DNA from 4 places in the Acidovorax sp. M2(2025) genome. Region 1 is predicted to be linked to each of the others. Evidence: predicted binding sites of a transcription regulator. Region 1 holds the regulator's gene; each other region holds the start of a gene.
What was found. The regulator sigma-54, encoded in region 1, starts transcription at its own class of promoters, with help from an activator protein. The targets are predictions, from matches to a motif close to TGGCANGNAANCTGCTTT.
Positions count from the first base shown of each region.

Region 2: a site for sigma-54 is predicted at 5,375-5,392, ahead of ACOYR3_RS10890 (formate/nitrite transporter family protein). Genes of this name have one in related genera too.
Region 3: a site for sigma-54 is predicted at 4,586-4,603, ahead of nirB (nitrite reductase large subunit NirB). Genes of this name have one in related genera too.
Region 4: a site for sigma-54 is predicted at 5,324-5,341, ahead of ACOYR3_RS01995 (TorF family putative porin). Genes of this name have one in related genera too.

Region 1 covers NZ_CP186262.1:4,655,509-4,662,647, reverse strand. The annotation lists gene argS (arginine--tRNA ligase) at 101-1,810, shown strand; gene ACOYR3_RS21410 (SPOR domain-containing protein) at 1,820-2,515, shown strand; gene ACOYR3_RS21405 (thiol:disulfide interchange protein DsbA/DsbL) at 2,583-3,239, shown strand; gene lptA (lipopolysaccharide transport periplasmic protein LptA) at 3,349-4,002, shown strand; gene lptB (LPS export ABC transporter ATP-binding protein) at 4,023-4,811, shown strand; gene ACOYR3_RS21390 (RNA polymerase factor sigma-54) at 4,843-6,432, shown strand; gene ACOYR3_RS21385 (acyl-CoA thioesterase) at 6,518-6,955, shown strand; gene ACOYR3_RS21380 (THUMP domain-containing class I SAM-dependent RNA methyltransferase) at 6,994-7,139, shown strand, end outside.
Region 2 covers NZ_CP186262.1:2,346,511-2,353,649, reverse strand. The annotation lists gene pepN (aminopeptidase N) at 1-1,342, shown strand, start outside; gene ACOYR3_RS10905 (class 1 fructose-bisphosphatase) at 1,380-2,387, shown strand; tRNA gene ACOYR3_RS10900 (tRNA-Thr) at 2,400-2,475, shown strand; gene ACOYR3_RS10895 (protein kinase domain-containing protein) at 2,578-4,317, opposite strand; gene ACOYR3_RS10890 (formate/nitrite transporter family protein) at 4,340-5,152, opposite strand; gene ACOYR3_RS10885 (nitrate- and nitrite sensing domain-containing protein) at 5,559-6,854, opposite strand; gene nirD (nitrite reductase small subunit NirD) at 6,945-7,139, opposite strand, start outside.
Region 3 covers NZ_CP186262.1:2,338,949-2,346,087, forward strand. The annotation lists gene pheS (phenylalanine--tRNA ligase subunit alpha) at 1-390, shown strand, start outside; gene pheT (phenylalanine--tRNA ligase subunit beta) at 551-2,998, shown strand; gene ACOYR3_RS10855 (integration host factor subunit alpha) at 3,001-3,351, shown strand; gene ACOYR3_RS10860 (MerR family transcriptional regulator) at 3,454-3,885, shown strand; tRNA gene ACOYR3_RS10865 (tRNA-Pro) at 3,915-3,991, shown strand; gene ACOYR3_RS10870 (hypothetical protein) at 4,101-4,304, opposite strand; gene nirB (nitrite reductase large subunit NirB) at 4,822-7,139, shown strand, end outside.
Region 4 covers NZ_CP186262.1:442,998-450,136, reverse strand. The annotation lists gene glcF (glycolate oxidase subunit GlcF) at 1-300, opposite strand, end outside; gene ACOYR3_RS02015 (YoaK family protein) at 353-1,189, opposite strand; gene glcE (glycolate oxidase subunit GlcE) at 1,243-2,373, opposite strand; gene amt (ammonium transporter) at 2,609-4,156, opposite strand; gene glnK (P-II family nitrogen regulator) at 4,192-4,530, opposite strand; gene ACOYR3_RS01995 (TorF family putative porin) at 4,574-5,284, opposite strand; gene ACOYR3_RS01990 (YifB family Mg chelatase-like AAA ATPase) at 5,501-7,063, shown strand.

The sequences.
Region 1 (7,139 bases):
GCGCCGCTGGCACTGCGCAGTGTGCCGTGGGGCTGGGTTGCTGCAGGCATTGCGCGCCCCGCGCCCGGCCGGGCGCAGGGCCGCCCCGTAAAATCCGCCGATGCTCTCCGTCAAAAACGAACTGCTCGCCGCGCTCGCGGCCGAGCTGGAAAAACTCTCCCCCGGCTCGGGCGCCAAGGCCGCGTTCGAATCGCCCAAGGTGGCTGCCCATGGCGACTTCGCCTGCACGGCCGCCATGCAGCTGGCCAAGCCGCTCAAGCTCAACCCCCGTGCCTTGGGCGAGCAGCTCAAGGCCGCGCTGGAGGCCACGCCCGCCTACCAGCGCTGGGTGGACGCCATTGAAATCGCCGGCCCCGGCTTTTTGAACATCCGCCTCAAGCCCAGCGCCAAGCAGGAAGTGGTGCGCGAGGTGCTGGCCGCCGGCGACCGCTTCGGCTTTCAGCCAGCCAATGGCCAGCGCGTGCTGGTGGAGTTTGTCTCGGCCAACCCCACCGGCCCGCTGCACGTGGGCCACGGCCGCCAGGCGGCGCTGGGCGACGCGATCTGCAACCTGTTCAGCACCCAGGGCTGGAGCGTGCACCGCGAGTTCTATTACAACGACGCGGGCGTGCAGATCGACACCCTCACCAAGAGCACGCAGCTGCGCGCCAAGGGCTTCAAGCCCGGCGACGACTGCTGGCCCACCGACAGCGACAACCCGCTGGCCAAGAACTTCTACAACGGCGACTACATCGCCGACATCGCCGAGGCCTTCAAGGCCCAGGCCACCGTGAAGGCCGACGACCGCGAGTTCACGGCCAATGGCAACGTGGAGGATTACGACAACATCCGCCAGTTCGCCGTGGCCTACCTGCGCAATGAGCAGGACAAGGACCTGCAGGCATTCAACCTGCACTTCGACCAGTACTACCTGGAGTCCAGCCTGTACACCAGCGGCCGCGTCGAGGCCACCGTGAACAGGCTCGTGGCCAACGGCAAGACCTACGAGCAGGACGGTGCGCTGTGGCTCAAGAGCACGGACTATGGCGACGACAAGGACCGCGTCATGCGCAAGCAGGACGGTACGTACACCTACTTCGTGCCCGATGTGGCCTATCACATCGCCAAGTGGGAGCGCGGCTTCACCAAGGTCGTCAACATCCAGGGCACGGACCACCACGGCACCATCGCCCGCGTGCGTGCCGGCCTGCAGGCGGCCGACGTGGGCATCCCGCAGGGCTACCCCGACTACGTGCTGCACACCATGGTGCGCGTGGTGCGCGGCGGCGAAGAGGTCAAGATCAGCAAGCGCGCGGGCAGCTACGTCACGCTGCGCGACCTGATCGAGTGGACGAGCAAGGACGCCGTGCGTTTCTTCCTGCTCAGCCGCAAGCCCGACACCGAGTACACCTTCGATGTGGACCTGGCCGTGGCGCAGAACAACGACAACCCGGTGTACTACGTGCAGTATGCGCATGCGCGCATCCAGTCGGTGCTGCGGGCCTGGCAAGAGGCCGGCGGTGGCGGCGTGGCCGCGCTGAAGGATGTGGACCTGTCGGCGCTGGAAGGCCCGCAGGCCCAGGCGCTGATGCTGCAGCTGGCCAAGTACCCCGAGATGCTCACCGCCGCCACCGACGGCGAGGCGCCCCACGACGTCACGTTCTACCTGCGCGACCTGGCGGCCAGCTACCACAGCTATTACGACGCCGAGCGCATCCTGGTGGACGACGAGGCCGTGAAGAAGGCGCGCCTGGCCCTGGTCGCCGCCACCGCCCAGGTATTGCACAATGGCCTGGCCGTGCTGGGCGTGTCGGCTCCGGCCAGAATGTAAGCAGTTACTATGAAGAAACAACAGACGGGTGGGACCATCATCGGCTTCATCGTCGGGGTCATCGTGGGCCTGGGCGCCGCGCTGGCCGTGGCGGTGTATGTGACCAAGGTGCCGGTGCCCTTCCTGAACAAGGGCAATGGCCGTGGCGCCGACCTGGACGCCGCCGAGTCGCAGAAGAACAAGAACTGGGACCCGAATTCGCCGCTGTACGGCAAGAATCCGGCCCGTGCGCCGGTGGCCGCCGCGTCGGCGGCGGCATCAGCCCCGGTGGCAGCGGCGCCCGCACCCGCACCGGCGGCGGCCCCCGAGGTGCGGGCCGCGGCGCCTGCGGCGGCCGCCAGCAGTCCCGCCCCCGCGGCCAAGCCCGGCGCCAGCAAGCCCGAGCCGGCCAAGGCCGAGACCAAGCCGGGCTCGGATCCGCTGGGCGACCTGGCGGTGGCCAAGGCCGCGGCCAAGGGCAATGTGGATCCGTTTGACTACTTCGTGCAGGCCGGCGCGTTCCGCACCCAGGCCGACGCCGACGCGCAGCGTGCCAAACTGGCCATGCTGGGCTGGGAGGCGCGGGTCAGCGAGCGCGAGCAGAACGGCCGCCCCGTCTTCCGCGTCCGCGTGGGGCCGTTCACCAAGCGCGATGATGCCGAGCATCTCAAGGAGAAGCTGGACGGCGCCGGCGTGGAATCGGCCCTGGTGCGCGTGCAGCGCTGACGGTGGCTGAACTTTTTGCCGGGGCATGGCTCCATTCCCCCAACACCTGAACAGGAGAGTCTTTGTGATGAAACGCCGTGAGTTTTCTTTGTCCGCCGCATCGGCGGTCGCCGCTTCCGCCCTGGCGCTGCCCGTGGCCACCCCTGCGCTGGCCCAGCCCCGCCAGTTCAAGGAAGGCAAGGACTACAAGCGGCTGGACAAGCCCGTGGCGCCTGACGCGCCGGCCGGCAAGGTCGATGTGATCGAGTTCTTCTGGTACAGCTGCCCCCACTGCAATGTCTTCGAGCCCACGCTGGACGCCTGGGTGAAGGCCGCGCCCAAGGACCTGTCCATCCGCCGCGTGCCCGTGGCGTTCAACGCCAGCTTCGTGCCGCAGCAAAAGCTGTACTACACGCTCGAAGGCATGGGCAAGCTCGACGCCTTGCACGCCAAGGTCTTCCGCGCCATCCACGCGGAAAAGCAAAAGCTGGCCAAGGACGACGAGATCTTTGCCTGGGTGGCCCAGCAGGGCGTGGACGCTGCGAAGTTCAAGGAGGTCTACACCTCGTTCACCGTGTCGAACCAGGTGCGCCGCGCCTCGCAGCTGCAGGACGCCTACGGCGTGGAAGGCGTGCCTTCGATGGGCGTGGCCGGCAAGTACTACACCGACGGCACCATGGCCGGCAGCATGCAGAACGTGCTGCAGGTGGTGGAACACCTGGCCGCCACGGCGCGCAAAGCCTGACGCTTTTCCGCCCCGCGCGCAATCCCTCGGCCAAAAGCCCGCATGTGCGGGCTTTTTTCATGGAGGAACGCCAAGGCGTGGCTACAATCGTTTGCAAGATTCGTGCCCTATGAACCACCGCCTTTTTCCGATCCTCCTGCTCGCGGCCCTGGCCGGCGCCTTCGGTGCGGCCCATGCTGAAAAGGCCGACCGCGCCAAGCCCATGAACATCGAGGCCGATGCCCTGCGGCATGACGAGCTCAAGCAGACCAGCGTGTTCACCGGCCGCGTGGTCATGACCAAGGGTTCCATCGTGCTGCGCGGCGCGCGGCTGGACGTGCGCCAGGATGCCGAGGGCTACCAGCACGGCGTGGTCACGGCCGAGCCCGGCAAGCGGGCGTTCTTCCGGCAAAAGCGCGACACCCTGCCCGGCGCCCCCGACGAGTTCATCGAAGGCGAAAGCGAGGTCATCGAGTACGACGGCCGCTCCGACAACGTGCGCTTCGTCACCCGCGCGGAGTTGCGCCGCTACCGGGGCGCCGAGCTGAGCGACGAGATCACGGGTGCGGTCATCGTCTACAACAACCTCACCGACGTCTTCACGGTGGATGGCAAGCGCAACGCCGCGGGCGCGTCCGGCGAGACGCCGGCCCCGGGCAGCCGCGTGCGCGCGGTGCTGGCGCCCAAGGACCCGCCGGCGGCCAAGGCGCCGCCAGCCGCCGCAGCACCGGCTTCGGCGCCGGCGCTGCGGCCCAGCAACAGCCTTGGTGGCGGCTCCCAGTGAGCGAGGCCGCCGTCAACACCATCCCCGGCGCATCCGCGGGGAGCCGGTCCGGGCCGGACACCGCGGCGGGCAGCCGCCTGGAGGTGCAGCACCTGGCCAAGTCCTACGGCAGCCGCAAGGTGGTGCAGGACGTTTCGCTGGTCGTGCAAAAGGGCGAGGTCGTGGGCCTGCTGGGCCCCAACGGCGCGGGCAAGACCACCTCGTTCTACATGATCGTGGGCCTGGTGCGCAGCGACGCGGGCGACATCCGCATCGACGGCCAGTCGGTGGCGCACATGCCCATCCACCGCCGCTCGCGGCTGGGGCTGTCGTACCTGCCGCAGGAAGCGTCCATCTTCCGCAAGCTCAGCGTGGAGGAGAACGTGCGCGCCGTGCTGGAGCTGCAGCGCGGCGACGACGGCCAGCCGCTGTCGCGCGGCGCCATCGAAGAGCGGCTCACGGCCCTGCTGCAGGAGCTGCGCGTGGACCATCTGCGCGCGTCGCCGGCCCTGGCGCTGTCCGGGGGCGAGCGCCGCCGTGTGGAGATCGCCCGCGCGCTGGCCACGCAGCCGCGCTTCATCCTGCTGGACGAGCCGTTCGCCGGCATCGACCCGATCGCGGTGATCGAGATCCAGCGCATCATCGGCTTTCTCAAGGCGCGGGGCATCGGCGTGCTCATCACCGACCACAACGTGCGCGAGACCCTGGGCATTTGCGACCACGCGTTCATCATCAGCGACGGCCGCGTGCTGGCGCAGGGCACGCCTTCCGAGATCGTGGACAACGCCGAGGTGCGCCGCGTCTACCTCGGCGAACATTTCAGGATGTAGGCATGGCCTCCACGCTGGTCCTTTCGTGTCAATGAAACCGGGTCTTTCGCTGCGCGTCTCGCAGCATCTCGCACTCACGCCGCAGCTGCAGCAATCCATCCGGCTGCTGCAGTTGTCCACCCTGGAGCTGTCGCAGGAAGTCGAGCAGATGCTCGACGACAACCCTTTCCTCGAGCGCACCGCGGACGAGGCGCCGCGCGAGGAGTTCGGCCTGGACGCGGAGAACACCCCGGCCCAGCCCGACGACTACAGCGCCGAAGATGCTATCTATTCAGGAGCTGCCAGCGCAAGCAGCACCAGCGCGGAAGCCCCCTCGGAGTCCGAATCCCCGAGCGCTTCCGCCGAAGAGCCGGACTGGAGCGGCGACGGCACGGTGGACATGGCGCCCAACGACGCGGAGTGGGGCGGTGACGCACCGCCGCGCACGCGCAACGACGCGGAGGGCGACGAGGCCGACGCCACCGAACTGGCCCGCAGCCACGAATCGCTCACGGCCTTCCTGCACCGCCAGGCGCTGTCCCTGCGGCTGTCGGAGGTGGACACGGCCGCGCTGCGCTTCCTGATCGAATCGCTGAACGACGACGGCTACCTGGAAGACCCGCTGGAAGAGCTGGCCACGAGCCTGGCCGGCCCGGACGACCTGGAGCAGATCGAGGAGCTGGTGCACCGCTTCACCGTGGCGCTGCGGCTGCTGCAAAGCCTGGAGCCGGTGGGCGTGGGCGCGCGCAACCTGGCCGAATGCCTCACGCTGCAGCTTGCCGCGCTGGCCGCCGACGAGGACAGCGATGCCGATCCGGCCACCGTGCAGACCGCGCTGCGCATCTGCCAGCAGCCGCTGGAGATGCTGGCCCGCCGCGACATCCGCCGCCTGACGCAGCTGTGCGGCGATACCGAGGAGCGCACGCGCGCCGCCATGGCCCTCATCGCGCGGCTGGAGCCGCGGCCGGGCCGCCGGTTCGCCGACGTGGAACGCAACATCATCGTGCCCGACGTCATCGTGCGCAAAGCCGGGCGGGCCAACGGCAGCAGCGGGCAGCAGAACTTCATCGTCACCCTCAACCCCGACGTGATGCCGCGCCTGCGGGTGCACGACATCTACGCCGGCGCCTTGCGCGGCCACAAGGGCGGCGAGGGCCACCAGGGGCTGCAGCAGCGGCTGCAGGAGGCGCGCTGGTTCATCAAGAACATCCAGCAGCGCTTTGACACCATCCTGCGGGTCTCGCGCGCCATCGTCGAGCGGCAAAAGAACTTCTTCACCCACGGCGAGCTGGCCATGCGGCCGCTGGTGCTGCGCGACATCGCCGACGAGCTGGGCCTGCACGAGTCCACCATCAGCCGCGTGACCACCTCCAAGTACATGGCCACGCCCGTGGGCACCTACGAGCTGAAGTACTTCTTCGGCTCGGGCCTGGGCACCGAGACCGGCGGCAACGCGTCGAGCACGGCCGTGCGGGCGCTCATCAAGCAGTTCGTGGCGGCCGAGAACCCGTCCAAGCCCCTGTCGGACAGCCAGATCGCCGAGATGCTCAAGGAGCAGGGCATCGAATGCGCGCGCCGCACCGTGGCCAAGTACCGCGAGGCGCTCAAGATTGCGCCGGCCAACCTGCGCAAGGCGCTGTAGCCGGCCTTCGCGGCCTGGGCGCGCCGGCGGATTGGCTCCGTGCGCCGCAGCCGGACTTCTTTGATTTCACCGACCGTACGTCTCCATGGCCCGCATTGTTTTCGACCTTCCCGCCCACTTCGGCTTTGCCACCGAGCTGCAGATCTACATCAGCCACGTGAACCAGGGCGGGCACCTGGACAACGCCCAACTGCTCAGCCTGGTGTCCGAAGCGCGGGTGCGCTTCTTCCAGTCGCTGGGCTACCCCGAGGCGGACGTGGGCGGCCTGTCCATCGTGGTGGGCGATATCGTGGCCCAGTACAAGTCCGAGGCGTTCCACGGCGAAACCCTGCGGGTGGACATGGCGCCGGCGGACTTCAACCGCTATGGTTTCGACCTCGTGTTCCGCATGGCTGAAAAGGCCTCCGGCCGCGAAGTGGCGCGCGGCAAGATCGGGATCGTGTTCATTGGCCAGGCCGACCGCAAGGTGGCGCCGATTCCCGAATCCATCCGCCAGCTCCTGCTGGCGCGCGCGGCAGCCTGACCCCCCGCGCCTGCCGAGCGCGTATCCTCGCCTTTCCCATGAACCAACTCCAACTTTTTCTGCCTTGCGCTGCCGGCGTGGAAGGCTTCCTGGCCGACGAGGTGCACGGCATCACCGGACTCACGGGCCAGGACCTGCTGGTGGGCCGCGGCGGCGTGCTGCTGCGCGCCTCGTGGCGCGACGC
Region 2 (7,139 bases), 2.3 Mb from region 1:
CGTGCGCGCCACGGGCGTGTACGACGCGGCCACGCGCTGCTATGCGCTCACGCTGTCGCAAAGCTGCCCGTCCACGCCGGGCCAAAGCGAGAAGCTGCCGTTCGTGATCCCGGTGGAACTGGGCCTGGTGGACGCGGCCACGGGCGCCGCCCTGCCCCTGCACCTGGCGGGCGAAGGCGCCGCCGACGAAGCGGCCGCCACCTCGCGCGTGGTCGTGCTCACGCAGGCGTCGCAGACCCTCACCTTCACGGGCCTGGACGCGGAGCCCGTGCCGTCGCTGCTGCGCGGCTTCAGCGCCCCGGTGGTGCTGGACATCGAATACACCGATGCGCAGCTGCTCACCCTGCTCGCGCACGACACGGACGCCTTCAACCGCTGGGAAGCCGGGCAGCGCCTGGCCCTGCGCACCGCTATCAATGCGATAGCTGCTGGCGCAGACCCAGCAAGCGCTGGAGCCCAGTCTGGCACAAAAATCCTGCCCGAGGCCTTCCTGCAGGCCATGCGCTCGGTGCTGCGCCACCCGGCCCTGGACGCCGCGTTCAAGGAGCTGGTGCTGACGCTGCCTTCCGAGACCTACATCGCCGAGCAGCTGGAGGTGGTGGACCCGCAGCGCATCCATGCCGTGCGCGAAGCCATGCGCAACGAGCTGGCCCTGGGCCTGCAGCCCGACTGGGAATGGGTGTGGGAGCAGAACCAGGACACGGGCGGCTACCGGCCCGACCCCGTTTCCGCAGGGCGCCGCGCCCTGAGCGGCCTGGCGCTGCAGATGCTGTGCATTGCCGCCCAGCACAGCGGCGACCCCGTCTGGCCAGGCAAGGCCTACCAGCGCTTCAAGACGGCCGGCAACATGACGGACCGGTTCAATGCGCTCACGGCGCTGGTGGTCAGCGGCAGCGAGCTGGCGGCCCCCGCGCTGGCACGCTTCCACGCACTGTTCAAGGACGAGCCCCTGGTCATCGACAAGTGGTTCGCGCTGCAGGCCGGCGCACCCGACCGCGGCGGCAACGTGCTGCCCGCCGTGCGCCAGCTGATGCAGCACCCGGACTTCAGCCTCAAGAACCCCAACCGCGCGCGCAGCGTGATCTTCAGCTACTGCAGCGCCAACCCCGGCGCCTACCACCGCGCCGACGCGGCGGGCTATGTGTTCTGGAGCGACCGCGTGCTCGAACTCGACGCCATCAACCCGCAGGTGGCAGCCCGGCTGGCCCGCGCGCTGGACCGCTGGAAGAAGCTGGCCGAACCGTGGCGCAACGCCGCGCGGGAGGCCATTGCCCGTGTCGCGGCCAAGCCCGACCTGTCCAACGACGTGCGCGAGGTGGTAACCCGCGCGCTGGCCGACTGACGGGCCGACCGATTGATTTTGAGAAAGAGACCGTTTCATGACCAAGCGCATCAGCCTGACCCGCTACCTTGTTGAACAACAACGGGTCGATGGCCTCATCCCCTCCCAACTGCGCCTGCTGCTCGAAGTGGTGGCGCGGGCCTGCAAGAGCATCAGCCACGCCGTGAACAAAGGCGCGCTGGGCGGCGTGCTGGGCGCCGCCGGCAGCGAGAACGTGCAGGGCGAGATCCAGAAGAAGCTGGACATCATCGCCAACGAGGTGCTCATCGAGGCCAACGAATGGGGCGGCCACCTGGCGGCCATGGCGTCCGAGGAGATGGACGGCATCTACCTCGTGCCCAACCGCTACCCCCAGGGCGAATACCTGCTGCTGTTCGATCCCCTGGACGGCTCCAGCAACATCGACGTCAACGTGAGCATCGGCACCATCTTCAGCGTGCTCAAGAAGCCCGAGGGCGACCGGGGCGTGGAGGAAGCCGACTTCCTGCAGCCCGGCACCCAGCAAGTGGCCGCCGGCTATTGCATCTACGGCCCGCAGACCACGCTGGTGCTGACCGTGGGAGACGGCGTGGCGATGTTCACGCTCGACCGCGAGCAAGGCTCGTTCGTGCTCACCGATGAAAACGTGCGCATTCCCGAGGACACCAAGGAATTCGCCATCAACATGAGCAACATGCGCCACTGGGACGCCCCCGTGAAGCGCTACATCGACGAGTGCCTGCAGGGCAAGGACGGCCCCCGCGGCAAGGACTTCAACATGCGCTGGATCGCCAGCATGGTGGCCGACGTGCACCGCATCCTGACACGCGGCGGCATCTTCATGTACCCCTGGGACAAGCGCGAACCCGGCAAGCCCGGCAAGCTGCGCCTGATGTACGAAGCCAACCCCATGGGCTGGCTGGTGGAGCAGGCCGGCGGCGCCGCCACCAACGGCCGCCAGCGCATCCTGGAAATCCAGCCCGCGCAGTTGCACGAACGCGTCAGCGTCATCCTGGGATCAAAAAATGAAGTGGAACGCGTGACAGCCTACCATTCCGCGCTATAATTTGAGGCTTACGCCGGTGTAGCTCAGTCGGTAGAGCAGCTCATTCGTAATGAGAAGGTCGGGTGTTCGATTCATCTCTCCGGCACCAAATGAAAAGCCCTGATTCGCAAGAGTCAGGGCTTTTTTCATTGCGCGCCAGAGATCTCGCCCGCCGCCTCCTGGGTCTCAGACTGCAAAGCCCCAATGCCGGTCAGTGTCCATAGGCACGCAGACCCAAGAGCACCAGCACCGCAAGGCCCAGCAACACGGCAATCGCCTGCCAGAACACCACCGGATCGCGTTCAGCCAGCGGGACGGTGCGCGTGCGCAGCAAATGCGCTCCCGGCGCGTGCAGGTCGTGCATGAACTCCGAGACCGCTTCCTGCCGCCGCCACGGGTTGGGGTGCAGCGCCTTTTCCAGCACCGCGTCCAGCCAGTCCGGCAGGTCGGGCCTTACATGGCGCACGGGCACGTACCGCAGGCGCTTGAGGTCCGTGGCGCTGCGCAGTTGCGTGACCTGGAGGCCGTACGGCAGCCGGGCCGTCAGCATCTGGTATGCCAGCACGGCCAGGGCAAACAGATCCGCCTGCGGCGTGGCGGCCTGGCCCAGGAACCGCTCGGGCGCGGTGTACTGCAAGGTGCCGGTGATGGGATCGGTGCGCTCGCTGCCCTGCACTGCCGGGGCCAGCCCGGCCACCATGGTGGAACCGAAGTCGATGATGCGCACCGTGCCCGCGCGGTCCACCATCACGTTGTCGGGACGCAGGTCCTGGTGGAACATCTCCTTGTGGTGAAACGCCTGCAGCCCCTTGGCCACCTGCCCCACGATACCGCGCACCACGTCCAGGCTCGGCCGTGGATGGTCCACCATCCACTGCGCGAGCGTCTGCCCCTCCACATACTCCATCGCCCCGAACACGTGCTGGCGCGGCCGCTCGCTGGCGTGGGCGCGCAGCACGTGCGGGCTGTTCACGCGCCGGGCCACCCACTCCTCCAGCAGGAACCTGTCCAGGTGGTCGGCATCGCCCGCCATGGCGGCCGCGGGCGTCTTCAGCGCCACTGGCAGCCCTGTCGCGTCATCGATCGCCAGGTGCACGTGGCTGCGCGCGCTGGCATGCAGTTCGCGGACCACGGTGTAGCCCTCGAACTGCATGCGGGGGGCCAGCGGCGGCGGCAGCGCCAGCCCCTTGCGCAGTTGGGGGAGTGGGTCCGCCCCGGCTGGCGGCAAGGTGTCGATGCGCACCAGTTGCACCGTCATGTCGTCCTCTGCACCCCGCGCTTCGGCGGCATCGACCAGGGCGCATGCGGCGGCCTCCAGATCGCCAGGGAAGCGGGCCAAGGCGCCGTTCACCGCGTCCACATCCAGGTGAGCGTACGCGCCGTCGGTCGCCAGCAGGTAGAGGGCGCCCGGCTCTGCCTCCAGGCAGGCATAGTCGATCTCGACATGGGCGCTGGCGCCCAGCGCACGGCCCAGGAACGACGTTTCGGCAGACAGGTGGACGCGGTGGTCCTTGGTCAACTGCTCCAGGGCACGGGCGTGCACACGGTAGATGCGGGCGTCGCCCACATGCAGCACGTGCACCTCGCGGCCCCGCAGGACCAGCGCGCTGAAGGTGCAGACATACCCGCGGTCCTTGTCAAAGCGCGCATGGCTGCGCAGCGTCTGCGCATGCAGCCAGGCATTGGTGGCGCTCAGCACGCGCTGCGCGCTGCGGCGCACCGACCAGGCGTCGGAGGTGGCGTAGTAGTCGTCCAGAAAGCTGCGCACCGAGGCAGCGCTCGCCTCCTGGCTTACCGGGCTGGAGCCGATGCCGTCCGCCAGCGCCACCACGATGCCCTTGGTGCCCAGCAGCGGCTCACGCGGGAGCAGCGCGCCATGAAAGTCCTGGTTGATGCCCTTGCGGCCGGCGCGCGAGCACTGGCCCAGCGAGACGCTCAGCCGTTGGGGCATGGAAGCCATCCCGGGGCGCGGCTCAGGCAACGGTGCGCTTGGGCGCCGTCTTGTAGTGCGTGGAGTACAGCGTGGCCCCCACGAACGTCAGGCCGCCCACCAGGTTGCCCAGCACCGTGGGGATTTCGTTCCAGATCAGGTAGTCCATCAGCGTGAACTTGCCGCCCAGCATGAGCCCCGTGGGGAACAGGAACATGTTCACGATGGAGTGCTCGAAGCCCATGTAGAAGAACACCATCACCGGCATCCACATGCCGATGGCCTTGCCCGACACCGACGTGGACATCATGGCCGCCACCACGCCCGTGGACACCATCCAGTTGCACATCACGCCGCGGATAAACAGGGTGAGCATGCCGGCGGCGCCGTGGGCCGCATAGCCGACCGTGCGCCCTTCGCCGATGTGCCCGAGCTTCTCGCCGATGGCGTTGGGCGCCTCGCTGAAGCCGAAGGTGAAGATGATGGCCATGAACACGGCCACCGTCAGCGCCCCTGCAAAGTTGCCGACAAACACCAGCCCCCAGTTGCGCGCCACGCCACCCCAGGTGGCTCCCGGGCGCCTGTCGAACACGGCCAGCGGCGCCAAGGTAAAGACGCCCGTCAACAGGTCGAACCCCAGCAGGTACAGCATGATGAATCCGACCGGGAACAGCATGGCGCCCACCAGCGGATTGCCGGTGTTGACGGTCACCGTCACGGCAAAGGCCGCCGCCAGGGCCAGGATGGCTCCGGCCATGAAGGCGCGGATCAGCGTGTCGCGCGTGGACATGAGCAGTTTGGATTCGCCGGAGTCGACCATCTTGGTCACGAACTCCGCAGGAGCGAGATAGGCCATGGGATTTTTCCTCGGGGTACGGGTGGGAAGCTGTGGCCCTTCCTGCCCGCGGGCAGAAAGAAGCGCGGCGAAAATGAAAACGGCGTCCACATGCAGCCCGCCAAAGCGGGGCTGCACAAGGGACGCCGTTATCCGTGGATGCGCGCTTCCGACACCGGGTGCGCTCAAACAGCGCGACCGGCAGGAGGCACCGAGCCGCCTTTAGCCCGGAGTAGCAGCCATCCAGCAAATTCCGTACCGCCGGATTTGGCTACCGCAGGCAGCCCCTGGCACCGTTGCGGTGCGTCGGCCCAGGCCTCTCGCCTGAAACGTAGCGAAAGCCCAGCCCCGGGGCACCAAGTTGGGCCGGTGCGTTGGAATGCCTCAGGGCGCCAGGATGGCGACGCCCTTTCCGCCGGCCGCCGGGTCAGGAAGCCGGCGGCGTGTTGCCCTGCGGGCTTCGCGCGGCAAAGGCCAGGTCGGGCAGCGAGAGCGTGGCTTCCGCCACCTCCAGAAGGCGGCGGTTCTGGTCCATGGACGTTTTCTGCAGCACCCGGAAGGCCGCTTCTTCGTTCAGCCCCAGCCGCGCCATCAGCACGCCTTTGGCGCGCTCGATGACCTTGCGCTCGTTGAGCGCCCGTCGCGCAGCCTCCAGCTCGGCCTCCATGCCGGCCATGCGGGCCGCCTGCCCTTGCAGCAGCTCGACCAGCGAGGATGGTTCCCCCGCGTGCGGGCTGCCGGCCGGGGTGGACAGCTCGGCGGGCGCACGCGCCATGTCAAAGAAGCGGTCCACGGCATGGGCCCGCTGGGGCGGGTTGTCGCGCAGCCCGCGCAGCAGGCCGCGCGAATCCTGCAGATCCTGCTGGGCCTCCCGGATGCGGGCTTCGCAATCCTCGCGCAGGCGCTGCACCAGCCCGACCTGCAGATGCCACAGCGCGTTGATGCGTTCAGTGCAGACATCGAACCAGGTGTCGCTCAGGTCGCTGTCCAGCGCGGCGCCGGGCCGGGCCGTGCACAGGGTGCGCCGCAAGCGCTCCAGCTGCGCCACCCCAGGCACCAGCTGCAGGCGTTCCCACTGGTCGCGCAGCGCGGGCTCTGCAAACTCGGCAAACACCTTGAGGCTCCGCTCCTGCGCATCCATCAGATGGAGAACGCGCTGCTGGTGGGCCTCATTGCTGCGCCCTGACGCGTACAGGATGGCCCCCAGCGCCCGCTCCTGGCCGGCTTCCTCCTGCGCCTGTACCAGGTGCAGCAGAGCCACCAGCAGCCGCGACACGCTGGGCAGCCCTGCCGCATCGGCCACGTGAAAGACCAGTTCCACCAGTCCGGCAATCAGGTGGCTGTAGGCGGCCACCGTGTCATGCGCCGTCATGGCCTGGCGCTCGATCTGGGACCGCAGTGCGGCCAGCGACTCCACCCCCAGCAGCGCCCAGGCCATCAGCGACAAGGTCTTGGCCGTAGCGCCCTGGGCCGCCTCTGCGTGCTGCGCAAAGACGTCGCGCAAGCGCGCCTCCAACGGACGCACTTCCTCGACAGTGCGCAGACGCATGTCGGCAAAGCGCTGGGCCCGCGAAGCCAGGTAGGCGCCCGACGCCCCCCGCTCCCGCTGCAGGCCCTGGATGAGCTGCCCGATCACATCCACCAGCGCCGCCCGCTGGGCAAGGTGGCGCACTGCGTCAATCTCCAGTTGCTTGGAGCGCAGGACCAGGCTGGATACGGTCAACGGGTGGGCGGAATCTGGCATGCAGGGTGGGAACAAGAAGTCACGGGAAATGCGGCGATGCGACGGGCGCGAGAGCGATTTTGTCAGGGCTCATCCGGCGGCCACGCACACGCGTCCGTCTGCGGTGCGCACCGGGTACGTGCGCACCGACAGCTCCGGCAGCTCCAGGCAGGCCCCGGTGCGCAGGTCGAAGTGGTTCTTGTAGAGCGGCGAAGCCACCACCAGGCGGTCGCCCAGGCTGCCCAGCAGCCCGCGCGAGAGCACGCTGGCGCCGGACTTGGGGTC
Region 3 (7,139 bases), 2.3 Mb from region 1:
CCCATGTTCCACCAGTGCGAAGGCCTGTGGATCGGCGAGAACGTGAGCTTCAAGGACCTGAAGGTCGTGTTCACCGACTTCTGCCGCACCTTCTTCGAAAGCGATGACCTGGTGCTGCGCTTCCGCCCGAGCTTCTTCCCCTTCACGGAGCCCAGCGCCGAGATCGACATCCAGTTCCAGACCGGCCCGCTGGCCGGACGCTGGCTGGAGGTGGCCGGCTCGGGCCAGGTGCACCCCAACGTGGTGCGCAACATGGGGCTGGACCCCGAGAAGTACATCGGCTTTGCCTTTGGCATGGGCCCCGACCGGCTGACCATGCTGCGCTATGGCGTGAACGACCTGCGCCTGTTCTTTGACGGCGACATCCGCTTCCTGTCGCAGTTCCAGTAAGCCAGCGAACCCACCCGAGCCCTTCAAAAAAGTGAGCTGCCAGCGCTTGATTTCATTGGTTTTCAATGTGATTTCGCATTCAAGTTGAACACTGACAAGCGCAAGCAGCTATCTTTTCAAGAGCAAGTGCCAAGAGCCTAAAGCCAAGAGTTTCTACACCATGCAATTCCCCGAGTCCTGGTTGCGCGAGTTCTGCAACCCCCCGCTGAGCACCCAAGCGCTGGCCGACACCCTCACCATGGCCGGTCTGGAGGTCGAAGAGCTGCGCCCCGTGGCGCCGCCCTTCACGAAGATCGTCGTGGGCGAAATCAAAGAGGCCGTGCAACACCCCGACGCCGACCGCCTGCGCGTGTGCCAGGTGGATGTGGGGCAGGGCGCCCTGCTCAACATCGTGTGCGGCGCGCCCAATGCCCGCGTGGGCATCAAGGTGCCGTGCGCCCTGGTGGGCGCGGAGCTGCCGCCGGGCGATGACGGCAAGCCCTTCCTCATCAAGGTGGGCAAGCTGCGTGGCGTGGAAAGCCAGGGCATGCTGTGCTCGGCGCGCGAGCTCAAGCTGTCCGAAGACCACGGCGGCCTGCTGGAGCTGGATGCCGCGGCGCCCGTGGGGCAGGACATCCGCAGCTACCTCAACCTCGACGACACGCTGTTCACGCTCAAGCTCACGCCCAACCTGGCGCACTGCCTGAGCGTCTACGGCATCGCGCGCGAGCTGGCTGCGCTGACCGGCGCACCGCTGAAGCAGCCGTCGTTCCCGGCCGTGCAGCCCACGCTGAACGACAAGCTGCCCGTCAAGATCAGCGCGCCCGATTTGTGCGGCCGCTTCTCGGGCCGCATCGTGCGCAACGTGAACACGCGCGCCGCCACGCCGCAGTGGATGCTGGACCGCCTGGCCCGTTGCGGCCAGCGCGGCGTGTCGCCGCTGGTGGACATCTCCAACTACGTGATGTTCGAACTGGGCCGGCCTTCGCACATCTTCGATCTGGACAAGATCCACGGGGGCCTGGACGTGCGCTGGGGCCAGCCGGGCGAGCAGCTCAAGCTGCTCAACGGCAACACCATCACGGTGGACGAGAAGGTGGGCGTTATTGCCGACGACAGCCAGGTCGAATCGCTCGCCGGCATCATGGGCGGCGACGCCACGGCCGTGTCGGACGACACGAAGCACATCTACATCGAAGCCGCCTTCTGGTGGCCCAAGGCGGTGGCGGGGCGCTCGCGCCGCTTCAACTTCTCCACCGACGCCGGCCACCGCTTTGAGCGCGGCGTGGACCCGAGCCTCACGGTGGAGCACATCGACCGCATCACGCAGCTCGTCATCGACATCTGCGGCACGCCCGAGACCGCCTGCGGCCCCATGGACGACCAGCAGGTGAACCTGCCCAAGCCCCAGCCCGTCACGCTGCGCGTGGCGCGCGCCGCCAAGGTCATCGGCATGCCGCTCACGCAGGCGCAGTGCGCCAATGCACTGCGCGGCCTGGGCCTGCCCGTGACGGAAGGCGAGGGCACGCTCACCGTCGCGCCGCCCTCGTACCGTTTCGACATCACCCTCGAAGAAGACCTGATCGAGGAAGTGGCGCGCATGGTGGGCTACAACAACCTGCCCACCACGCCCCCGCTGGCGCCCATCACGCCCAAGCTGCCGCCCGAGGCCACGCGCAGCCCGTTCGCCGTGCGCCGCCAGCTGGCCGGCCTGGGCTACCAGGAAACCATCAACTTCAGCTTCGTGGAAGAGCGCTGGGAGCATGAGCTGGCGGCCAACCCCACGCCCATCAAGCTGCTCAACCCCATCGCCAGCCAGATGGGCGTGATGCGCTCCACGCTGCTGGGCTCGCTGCTGCAAGTGCTCAAGTTCAACCTCGACCGCAAGGCCGAGCGCGTGCGCGTGTTCGAACTGGGCCGCGTGTTCCTGCGCGACGCCAGCGTGCGCAATACCGACACCACCGTGGAAGGCTTCCACCAGCCCATGCGCGTGGCGGGCCTCGCCTACGGTGCGGCCGATACGCTGCAGTGGGGCCGCAAGGAGCAGGCCGTCGACTTCTTCGATGTGAAGGGCGACGTGGAAGCGCTGCTGGCGCCGCTGCGCGCCACCTTTGAAGCCGCTGCGCATCCCGCCATGCACCCGGGCCGCTGCGCACGCGTGCTCGTGGGCGGCCAAGCCATCGGCTTCGTGGGCGAGCTGCACCCGCAGTGGCGCCAGTCGTGGGACCTGCCCCAGGCGCCGGTGCTGTTCGAGCTGGAGCTCGACGCCGTGCTGCAGCGCGCCGTGCCGCAATTCCAGCCCGTGGCCAAGCACCAGGCGGTGGAGCGCGATGTGGCCGTGGTGGTGGCCGAGCGCGTCACGCATGCCGAGATCATGGCAGCCGTGCATGCCGCAGCCCCGCAGGGCATGCTGCGCTCGGCCGTGCTGTTCGACGTGTACCGCCCCAAGGCGCTGCGCCCGGGAGAGGCGGCACCCGCCGGCGGTCTGGCAGCGGGCGAGAAGAGCCTAGCCGTGCGCCTGACGCTCGGCCGCGGCGAAGCCACGTTGACCGAGGCCGAGATCGAGGCCGCCGTGCAAGCGGTGGTGGCCCGCCTGGCGCAGGACACCGGCGCACGGCTGCGGGTGTGACGATGATGTTGAAGGGGAGTGATGCAGTGATTGAATTTGCTGTCGAGAGCCTGGAAACCCCGGCGCTGACCAAGGCCCAGCTGGCCGATCTGCTGTTCGACCAGATCGGCCTGAACAAGCGCGAGTCCAAGGACATGATCGACGCATTCTTCGATCTGATTGCGCAGAGCCTGGTCGAGGGCAAGGACGTCAAACTGTCGGGCTTCGGCAACTTCCAGATTCGTACGAAGGCGCCGCGCCCGGGGCGCAATCCCCGCACCGGCGAGGCGATTCCCATCAAGGCCCGCCGCGTCGTGACGTTCCACGCCAGCACCAAGCTCAAGGAGCAGATCCAGACGTCCGGCACATTGTGAATTTTTGCCAATGTGTTGCCGAAATTTTGATGCGGGCTGGCGGCGCCGGCCCGTCTGCAGTACCCTCATCGGCTTTCTCCCTCTGGTCTGAACGCATCCTTCATGGGAAACGCACTTCCATCCATCCCTGCCAAGCGCTATTTCACGATCGGTGAAGTGGCCGAGCTGTGTGGCGTCAAGCCCCATGTGCTGCGCTATTGGGAGCAGGAGTTCACGCAACTGCGTCCCATGAAGCGCCGCGGCAACCGCCGCTACTACCAGCACCACGAAGTGCTCATGATCCGCCGCATCCGCGATCTGCTGTACGACCAGGGCTTCACCATCAACGGGGCCCGCAACCGCCTTCAGGAGCTGGCCCATGCGGCCCGCAACGATGCGGCGGCCGAGGAACTGGGGGATGCGCCTGAACTGCCCAGCATGCTGGTGGACGCAGCGCGCGACCTTTCCATTGATGCGCGCGGGGGCGTTGCGCTGGATTCCAACGCGGTGCGCAAAGAATTGTTTGAAATTCGTGCGCTACTTTCTCCCAGCTGAGATTTTTGTGTATATAATCTAAGTCTTGTCGGCGTGTAGCGCAGCCTGGTAGCGCACTTGCATGGGGTGCAAGGGGTCGCGAGTTCGAATCCCGCCACGCCGACCATTGATAGCAAGAGCCCAGAATCGAAAGATTCTGGGCTCTTTTGCTTTGGGCGGCCTTTCGACCGCCTGCCGTGCAGGGCCGGGGATGGCGAGGTGGCTGCCTTGGCGGATCAGCCCTTGGCCTGGGGCGCCGGCGTGCCGTCCGGAAAGCCCAGCGCCCGCAATTCCTCGTCGCTCAGGTGCAGCTCGGTCAGTTCGGGCTGGCGGGGCTCCACGGCACGCCGGCGTTCGTAGTTGCCTGGCGGCCCGGCCTCGGTCTGCCGGCGGTCCTTGCCACTGCGGCGGTCGTTGGTGGCTCTGCGTTCCAAGGTCATCTGCATCTCCTGCGCGAGGGGGGGCTGGTGGGGCCCGTGGGGTACGCCAAGCCGGGAAGGTCGGTATAGGCGGCAAGGGCGGCGTGGCGGAGGCGAAAGTCTGCCGCAGCCGTACAGGTTTGCAAACAAAAACCATGTCGCGCGGCGGTGCTGGGGGGCGGCCTTCTTGCGCCGGCGTTGCGCCGCCCTGTTTTGGGGAGCCTCCGCACCCCCTTGATGCGCGCGTGGCCGCTGCAGCCACCGCTGCCCGCGCAGACCGGTGTTCTGGGCCGCAACGCATGCGGCACGGATATTGCGATGCCTGTGCAGGTCCGCCGGTGAAGTTGCCGGCGGCCGAACGATACCTCCGCTAATGACGGCGGGACCCCGGTGCGGCGCGAGCGCGCGGCCGGGTTGTTCCAATCGACTCCGGGCCATCGCGGTGGGGGTGGTGCATGCAGCGCCTTGCCAGGGCGGGCATGTGGCGCGTCCTGCAATTGCGCTCCACGGCGGCCGGGTCCCCTGCAGGATCACAAGCATGAAAATCGTTCTGATCGGCCACGGCATGGTAGGCCACAAGTTCCTCGAAAGTCTGGCCGAAACCGGCATCACGGGCGCCGAGGTCACCGTGCTGTGCGAAGAGCCGCGCGCGGCGTATGACCGCGTGCACCTGTCCGAATTCTTCAGCGGCAAGACGGCGGATGCGTTGTCACTGGTGGAGCCGGGATTCTTCGAGCGCACCGGCTTCACGCTGCGCCTGGGCGCCCGGGCGGTGGCGGTGGACCGGCGCATCCGCACGGTCACCACGGCCGATGGCGAGGTGCTCAGCTACGACAGGCTGGTGCTGGCCACGGGCTCCAGCCCCTTCGTGCCGCAGGTGCCGGGGCGTGACCGCCCGCACTGCTTTGTCTACCGCACCATCGAAGACCTCGAAGCCATGCAGGCCTGCGGCGCCCGGTCCAAGACCGGCGTGGTGGTCGGTGGCGGCCTGCTGGGCCTGGAGTGCGCCAAGGCGCTGCGCGACATGGGGCTGGAAACCCATGTGGTGGAGTTTGCGCCCCGGTTGATGGCGGTGCAGGTGGACGAAGGCGGCGGGCGCGTGCTGCGCTCCCGGATCGAGGCGCTGGGCGTGCAGGTGCACACCAGCCGCAACACGCAGGAGATCACCGATGGCGCCCGCGCGCGCCACCGCATGGTGTTCGCCGACGGAACCTACCTGGAGACCGACATGATCGTCTTCTCCGCCGGCATCCGTCCGCGCGACGAGCTGGCCCGCCAGTGCGTGCTGGCCATCGGCCCGCGCGGCGGCGTGGCGATCGACAGTGCCTGCCGCACCAGCGACCACCACGTGTATGCCATCGGCGAGTGCGCGTCGTGGAACGAGCAGACCTTCGGCCTCGTGGCGCCGGGCTACGACATGGCCCGCGTCGCAGCGCGCCACATTGCGGGCGATGCCGACGCCGCTTTCGTCGGCGCGGACCTGAGCACCAAGCTCAAGCTCATGGGCGTGGATGTGGCCAGCATCGGCGACGCCCATGGCAAGACTCCGCACAGCCGTGCCTGCCAGTATGTGGACGAGCGCCGCCAGATCTACAAGAAGATTGTCATCAGCGAGGACGGCAAGCACCTGCTGGGCGCCGTGTTGATTGGCGACGCCGCCGAGTACGGCACGCTGCTGCAGATGGCGCTCAATGGCATCGCCTTGCCGGAAGACCCGGAGTTCCTGATCTTCCCGTCCAGCGATGGCAAGGCCCGGCCGGGCCTGGGGGCGGACGCGCTGCCGGACACCGCGCAGATCTGCTCGTGCAACAACGTCAGCAAGGCGGGCATCTGCGCAGCCGTGGGCGAGGGAGCGTGCTCCATCGCCGACATCAAGGCCTGCACCAAGGCGGGGGCCACCTGCGGGGGCTGCGTGCCGCTGGTCACCCAGGTGATGAAGGCCGAGATGGCGCGCCGCGGCATGGCCGTGAACAACCACGTCTGCGAGCACTTCGCCTATTCGCGCCAGGAGATCTACCACCTGGTGCGTGTGGGCAACATCCGCAGCTTTGAGGAGCTGCTGGCGCGGCACGGCAAGGGCCTGGGCTGCGACGTCTGCAAGCCGGTGGCGGCCAGCGTGTTTGCGTCTTGCTGGAACGAATTCGTGCTCAAGAAAGAGCTGGCCAGCCTGCAGGACAGCAATGACTACTACCTGGGCAACATCCAGAAGGACGGCACCTACTCGGTGGTGCCCCGCATGCCGGGCGGCGAAGTGACGCCCGATGGGCTGATTGCGGTGGGCCAGGTCGCCAAGAAGTACGGGCTGTACACCAAGGTCACGGGCGGCGCGCGCGTGGACCTGTTCGGCGCGCGGGTGGAGCAGCTGCCGCTGATCTGGGAGGAGCTGATTGCCGCCGGCTTCGAGTCGGGCCACGCCTATGGCAAGGCGCTGCGCACCGTCAAGAGCTGCGTGGGCTCCACCTGGTGCCGCTACGGGGTGGGCGACAGCGTGGGCCTGGCGGTGATGCTGGAGAACCGCTACAAGGGCTTGCGCGCGCCACACAAGATCAAGTTTGGCGTGTCGGGCTGCACGCGCGAGTGTGCCGAGGCCCAGGGCAAGGACATTGGCGTGATTGCCACCGAGAAAGGCTGGAATCTCTACATCTGCGGCAACGGCGGCATGAAGCCTCGCCACGCCGAGCTGTTCGCGTCCGACCTGACCCAGGAAGCACTGGTGCGCCTGATCGACCGGGTGCTGATGTTCTATGTGCGCACGGCGGACCGGCTGCAGCGCACCAGCAGTTGGCGCGAGAGCCTGGAAGGCGGGCTGGACTACCTGAAGGACGTGATCCTGAAGGACAGCCTGGGCCTGTGCGC
Region 4 (7,139 bases), 660 kb from region 1:
CTTGCGGCCGATGTCCACCAGGTGGCCGTACTGCACGCCGCTCGGGCAGGTGCTCTCGCAGTTGCGGCAGGTCAGGCACCGGTCCAGGTGCAACTGCGTGGCACGCGTGGGCTCGGCACCCTCGAGCACCTGCTTGATGAGGTAGATGCGGCCGCGCGGGCCGTCCAGCTCGTCGCCCAGCAACTGGTAGGTGGGGCAGGTGGCGGTGCAAAAGCCGCAGTGCACGCACTTGCGCAGGATGGCTTCGGCCTCACGGCCTTCGGGGCGCGCGGCGTATTCAGGGGCGAGTTGGGTCTGCATGGTGCGTGGAGGATCGAAACAGGGGAAGGCAGCCGGAGGCCGGGCCACAGGTTCAATGGGGCGCTTGCGCGTCCGTCCCGCGCTCCGCAGGGGCGGCCGGCGGCGGCGGCACCGGCGCGGTCGCCGGGGAGCCCCGCTGCAACAGCAGCAGGCGCAGGCGTTCGCGGTCGGTCCACAGCGGCGGCAGGGACAAGCCCAGCAGCACCAGCGCCAGCGGCACCACAAACACGAAGCCGACGTGCTTGAAGCCCGCAGCCCCCACCAGGCCGCCGGCAAAGAACATCCCCACCAGCCCCGCGAACAGGCGCAGGCGCTCGCGGTTGGCGCGCACCTGCTGCTCGGGCGCGATGCCCTGGCGGTTCCAGTACAGCATCTTGCCCATCTCGATGCCCAGGTCGGTGACCACGCCCGTCATGTGCGTGGTGCGGATCTGCGCCGACGACATCTTGGTCACCACGGCGTTCTGCAGCCCCATCAGGTAGGCCAGCACCAGCACCGTGAGCGGCACCGAGAACGGCGTGCGCCAGCCCAGGGTGATGGCGCCCATGAGCCCGAAGAGCAGCATCAGCGCGGCCTCGATCAGCAGCGGCAGGGCATAGGTGCTGCGCAGGTGGTGGTGGCGCGCCCAGTTGACCAGGATGGCCGTGCTGCCCGCACCCGACATGAACGCCCACAGCGCCCCGACCGCGCCGAGCGCGAGCTTCATGTTGCCCAGCACCAGGTTGTCGGCCAGCGACGAGAGGAACCCCGTCATGTGCGAGGTGTACATGTGCACCACCAGAAAGCCCCCCGCGTTCACCGCGCCGGCGTTGAAGGCCAGCAGCAGGCCCAACGTGCGGTTGCCGGCGATGGTCCGGCGGTGTCCGGTGAGGTGCAGGAGGCGTCGCATGCGAAACGGTTCAGAAACGGGAGGGACAGGAGACGGAGAACGGCCGGGCGTGCCTACCAGCCCGTCGCCATGCGGCCGGGATTGAAGATCCCGGCGGGGTCGAAACGCTGCCGGAGGCGGGCGTGGATCTGCTCCAGTGCCCGGGAAGGCAGGGCCCAGGGGCTGTGCGCGTCGCGCGCACCCTCGTCCGCCGCCCTGAAAATCGTAGCGCTTCCGCCGGCCGCACGCGCGGCGTCGCGCAGGGCGTCGCCCGCGCCCTCCGGGGCCTGCACCCAGCGCAGCGCGCCGTGCCACTCCACCAGCGGCTGCGCGCCGCCGGGCAGCGCCAGCACCGGCGCCGCGGCCGGCACGGACAGGCGCCACAGCGCGTGGCCCGGCTGCTCGGCGCGGGCCAGGAACCAGGGCAGGGTCTGTTCGCGGCAGGCGGCCCAGTCGGCCTGCACGCTGGCTTGGTCCGCCATGCGCGTGCCGCCCAGGGTGCGGCAGGCAGCTTCCACCGCCGCGGCGGCCCCGCGCAGCCGCACATACAAGGTGCCCAGCCCGGTGCCGGGCACCCAGCAGCTGGCATTGAGCGGCAGCGGGCGGCCGCCCCACGCCTGCAGGCTGCGCAGGGCCTCGGCCTGGGGCATGTCGTCAAACCGCAGCGTGGCTTCGCCCGGCGCCACGGGCAGGACCTTGAGGCTCACCTCGGCCAGCAGGCCCAGCGTGCCCCAGGCCCCGGCCATGAGGCGCGACACGTCGTAGCCGGCCACGTTCTTCATGACCTGCCCGCCAAACTGCAGCACCTCGCCGCGGCCGTTGACCAGCGTGGTGCCCAATACGTAGTCGCGCACCGCGCCCACGCTGGCCCGCGCAGGGCCCGACAGGCCCGCCGCGACCATGCCGCCCACGGTGGCCTGGCCGCCGTCCTCGCGGGCGAAGTGGGGCGGCTCGAACGGCAGGCACTGCCCGCGCTCGGCCAGTGCGGCCTCCAGGTCGGCCAGCGGCGTGCCGGCGCGCGCGGTGACGACCAGCTCGCTGGGCTCGTAGGCCACGATGCCCTGCAGGGCGCGGGTGTCGAGCACCTCGCCGCGCAGCGCCCGCCCGTGGAAATCCTTGGTGCCCCCGCCCCGGATGCGCAACGGGGTCTGGTCGGCGGCGGCGGCGCGCACGCGCTCGGCAATCTGGGCAAGGGCGAGATCCATCCGTGCATCGTACCGGCAGCCGCGGCCCGTGCCGCCGGCGGCAAGCGTGAATTTTTTAAACAAGGTGCGTGAAGCGCGGCCCGGCCGGAGCCTGCACCCGCCGGGGCAGCACCCGCCAGACGGAAAAAAACCCGCCCTGGGGGGGCGGGTTGGGGAACCTTGGAGTAACTCTCGCTTGTTCTTGTTGCGACGCTGCGGCGCCACCAGACACCGCAGCGCGTGGGGTGCCGGCAGGTCAGCGGTTGTACGCCGTCTCGCCGTGCGAAGTGATGTCCAGGCCTTCGCGCTCGTCTTCTTCCGACACGCGCAAGCCGACCGTGAGGTCCACGATCTTGTAGGCGACGAACGAAACCACCCCCGACCACACGATGGTCAGCAGCACGGCCTTGGCCTGCGTCCACACCTGGGCGGCGATGGAGTAGTCGGCCGCAGTCACCATGGAAGCAGTCACCCAGTCGGCCACGTAGCCGGGGCCGCCCAGGCCGGGCGCGTTGAACACGCCGGTGAGCAGCGCACCCACGATGCCGCCGATGCCGTGCACGCCGAACACGTCCAGCGAGTCGTCGGCGCCCAGCAGGCGCTTGAGGCCATTGACACCCCACAGGCAGGCGAAGCCGCCCACCAGGCCGATCACCAGCGCGCCGCCGATGCCGACGTTGCCGGCCGCAGGCGTGATGGCCACCAGGCCCGCCACGGCGCCGGACGCAGCACCCAGCATGGAGGCCTTGCCGCGCATGAGCGCTTCGCCCACGCACCAGGCCAGCACGGCAGCGGCCGTGGCCACCAGCGTGTTGATGAAGGCCAGGGCGGCGAAGCCGTTGGCTTCCAGGGCGGAGCCGGCGTTGAAGCCGAACCAGCCCACCCACAGCAGCGAAGCACCCACCATGGTCAGCGTCAGGCTGTGGGGCGCCATGGCTTCCTTGCCGTAGCCGATGCGCTTGCCCACCATGAAGGCGCCCACCAGGCCCGCCACGGCGGCGTTGATGTGCACCACGGTGCCGCCGGCGAAGTCCAGCGCGCCCCATTGCCAGATCTGGCCGGCCTTGCCGGTCATGGCATCGGCCACTTCCTTGGAGGCATAGGCGTCCGGGCCCATCCAGAACCACACCATGTGGGCGATGGGCAGGTAGCTGAAGGTGAACCACAGCACCATGAACAGCATGACGGCGCCAAACTTGATGCGCTCGGCGAACGCACCGACGATCAGCGCACAGGTGATGCCGGCAAACGTGGCCTGGAAGGCGGCGAACACCACTTCCGGGATCACCACGCCCTTGCTGAACGTGGCCGCGTTGGCGAAGGTGCCGGCGGCGTTGTCCCAGATGCCTTTCATGAACAGCCGGTCAAAGCCGCCGACGAAGGCGCCGCCCTCGGTGAAGGCCAGGCTGTAGCCGTAGATGAACCACAGCACCACGATCAGCGAGAACGTCACCATCACCTGCATCAGCACGGACAGCATGTTCTTGCTGCGCACCAGGCCGCCGTAGAACAGGGCCAGGCCGGGCAGCACCATCAGGATGACGAGCAGCGTGGAGGTCATCATCCACGCGGTGTCGCCCTTGTTGGGCACGGGTGCGGGGGCTTCGGCGGCCGCCGGTGCGGCAGCGGCCGGGGCCGGTGCGGCGGCAGGAGCCGCGGCCGCAGCGGGAGCTTCGGCTGCAGGGGCCGCAGCGGCAGGCGCTGCAGCGGCCGGCTCCGAAGCCGCCGGTGCCTGGGCCAGGGAAAGATTGCCCAGGGTCAGCAGGCCCAGCCCCAGGATGAAGGAAGCAAGCAGTTTTTTCATGGCGTTTCTCTTCTTGGATGCAATGCGGCCGGCCCTTACAGGGCTTCCTTGCCGGTTTCGCCAGTGCGGATGCGCACCACCTGCTCCAGGTGGGTCACGAAAATCTTGCCGTCGCCGATCTTGCCGGTGCGGGCAGCGCTTTCAATCGACTCGATCACGCGGTCCACCAGGTCGTCGGCCACGGCGGCCTCGATCTTCACCTTGGGCAGGAAGTCGACCACGTATTCCGCGCCGCGGTACAGCTCGGTGTGGCCCTTTTGCCGGCCAAAGCCCTTGACCTCGGTCACCGTGATGCCTTGCACGCCGATGTCGGACAGGGCTTCGCGCACCTCGTCCAGCTTGAAGGGCTTGATGATGGCTGTCACCATTTTCATTGGAAGGTCCTCCTATGCGGGCGCCCTGGGCGCCCACTGCGATTTACAGGGTTTTCGTGAGCGTGACGATCAGGCGCGACTTGTTGACGGGGCCGTAGTACGCCTTCTTGGTGGCGCCCACCACGGCCGCGCCCAGGGACACGCCCGAGCCGAAGTCATAGGCACCGCCCAGGCTGTAGTCCATGAAGTTCGGCGCCGTGATGTCGCCGCCGAAGCGCGTGAAGCCGACCGATGCCTTGAGCGTGATGCTGGGGGCCACTTCCTGGGCGAACGCCAGGTTCAGGTAGCCGGTATTGCGGCCCTTCAGGCCGGGGCCGGCGTAGGCGAAGTAGTCCTTGGACAGGGTGTGCGAGTACTTGGCGGTGACCGGGCCGAAGGTGGCGGCGCCATACACCTCGGTGGTGTTGCCGGCGCTGTTGCCGGGGTAGATGTAGGTCAGCAGGCCCACGTCCAGGTCGGCGCCGCCGGCCTTGAACTTGTAGCCGCCGTACAGGTCGGACTCCAGCGAATTGCCGGAGAGCCAGTCCACGCTGGAGTTCCAGTTGCCCACATAGAAACCGCTGTCGCCGAAGGCGTAGTCAAAACCGCCCTGCAGCGCCGGCTTCACGGCCTTGACCTTGGAGATGTCCTGGTCCTGGCCGCGAAACTTGTAGTTCGTGGTCAGGCTGACGTTGCCGGTGAGCTGGGCACTGGCCAGCACGGGAAGGGTTGCAACGAGGGCGACGCCCAGGGTCTTGATGATGGCGCGGTTCATATGTTTCCTCCGGTGGGACAAAGTAGGGACATGCGGCTCTAAGCACGGACCGTGCCACGCGCCGGTGCACCGCACCCCGGGCTGTTGCGCCGCGTTACAACGATCCCCGGTACAGTGACAGGCACACGCCTGCCGCCACGCACACTCTTGGTGCAATACGCAGGCCCCCCGCACTAAAACAACAGAGATCGCACCCAACTGGGGAGAAACCGTTTCATGAGTCTTGCTTTGGTGCAAAGCCGCGCCCTTCTGGGGCTGCAGGCACCAGCCGTCACCGTCGAAGTGCACCTGGCCAACGGCCTGCCCAGCTTCACGCTGGTCGGCCTGGCCGAGGTGGAGGTGAAGGAGGCGCGCGAGCGGGTGCGCTCGGCGCTGCAGAACGCGGGGCTGGAGTTCCCCCACAACAAGCGCATCACCGTCAACCTGGCCCCGGCCGACCTGCCCAAGGACTCCGGCCGGTTTGACCTGCCCATCGCCCTGGGCATCCTGGCGGCCAGCGGCCAGGTGGACGCCGCCCGGCTGGCAGGCTACGAATTTGCGGGCGAGCTGTCGCTGTCGGGCGAGCTGCGCCCCGTGCGCGGCGCCCTGGCCACCAGCCTGGCCCTGCAAAGCCAGCAGGTGGACGTGGCCCTGGTGCTGCCCCCGGGCAGCGCCGAGGAAGCCGCCCTGGTGCCCAGCGCCCGGGTGGTGCGGGCGCGGCACCTGCTGGACGTGGTGCGCGCCTTCCTGCCGCCCGGCAGCCAGGCCGTGCCGGACGCAGGCGGCCCCGCGGCCGACGCCGACGGTGGCGACGGCTGGACGCGCCTGCAGCCCACGCCCCTGGCCGCCGCCGGCACCGGCCCCGACATGGCCGACGTGAAGGGCCAGGCCACGGCCAAGCGCGCGCTGGAGATCGCGGCGGCCGGCGCCCACAGCGTGCTGATGGCGGGGCCGCCCGGCTCGGGCAAGTCGATGCTGGCGCTGCGCTTTGCCGGGCTGCTGCCGGCCATGACGGTGGACGAGGCCCTGCAGAGCGCGGCCGTGGCCAGCCTGGCCGGGCGCTTCCAGCCCGCGGCCTTTGGCGTGCGCCCGACCGGGGCGCCGCACCACACGGCCAGCGCGGTGGCCCTGGTGGGGGGCGGCTCGCCGCCCCGGCCCGGCGAGATCTCGCTGGCCCACAACGGGGTACTGTTCCTGGACGAGCTGCCCGAGTTCCCCCGTGCCGCGCTGGAGGCGCTGCGCGAGCCGCTGGAGACGGGCCACATCACCATTGCCCGGGCGGCCCAGCGCGCGGACTTTCCGGCGCGCTTTCAGCTGGTGGCCGCGATGAACCCCTGCCCCTGCGGCTTTCTGGGCTCCAGCCAGCGCGCCTGCCGCTGCACGCCCGACCAGATCCACCGCTACCAGGCCAAGCTCAGCGGCCCGCTGCTGGACCGCATCGACCTGCATGTGGAAGTGCCCGCCCTGCCGGCCGAACAGCTGGTGCAGGCGCCCGCCGGCGAGGCCACGGCCGCCATCCGCACCCGGGTGGAGGCGGCCCGCGCCCGCGCCGTGCAGCGCCAGGGCAAGGCCAACCAGGCGCTGCAGGGCCAGGAGATCGACGCCCACCTGCACCTGGAAGACGCGGCCGCCAAATTCCTCAACACCGCCGCCGCGCGCCTGGGCTGGTCGGCCCGCAGCACGCACCGGGCGCTGAAGGTGGCCCGCACCATTGCCGACCTGGCCGCCAGCGACACCACCCAGGTGGCCCACGTGGCGGAAGCCGTGCAGTACCGCCGCGTGCTGCGGCAATCCCCGTGACCTGCAAACTATAAAAATGATAGCTGCCTGCGCTTGCTGCACAAGCGCCAGGGGCTGATTTTCATCAAACCCCACG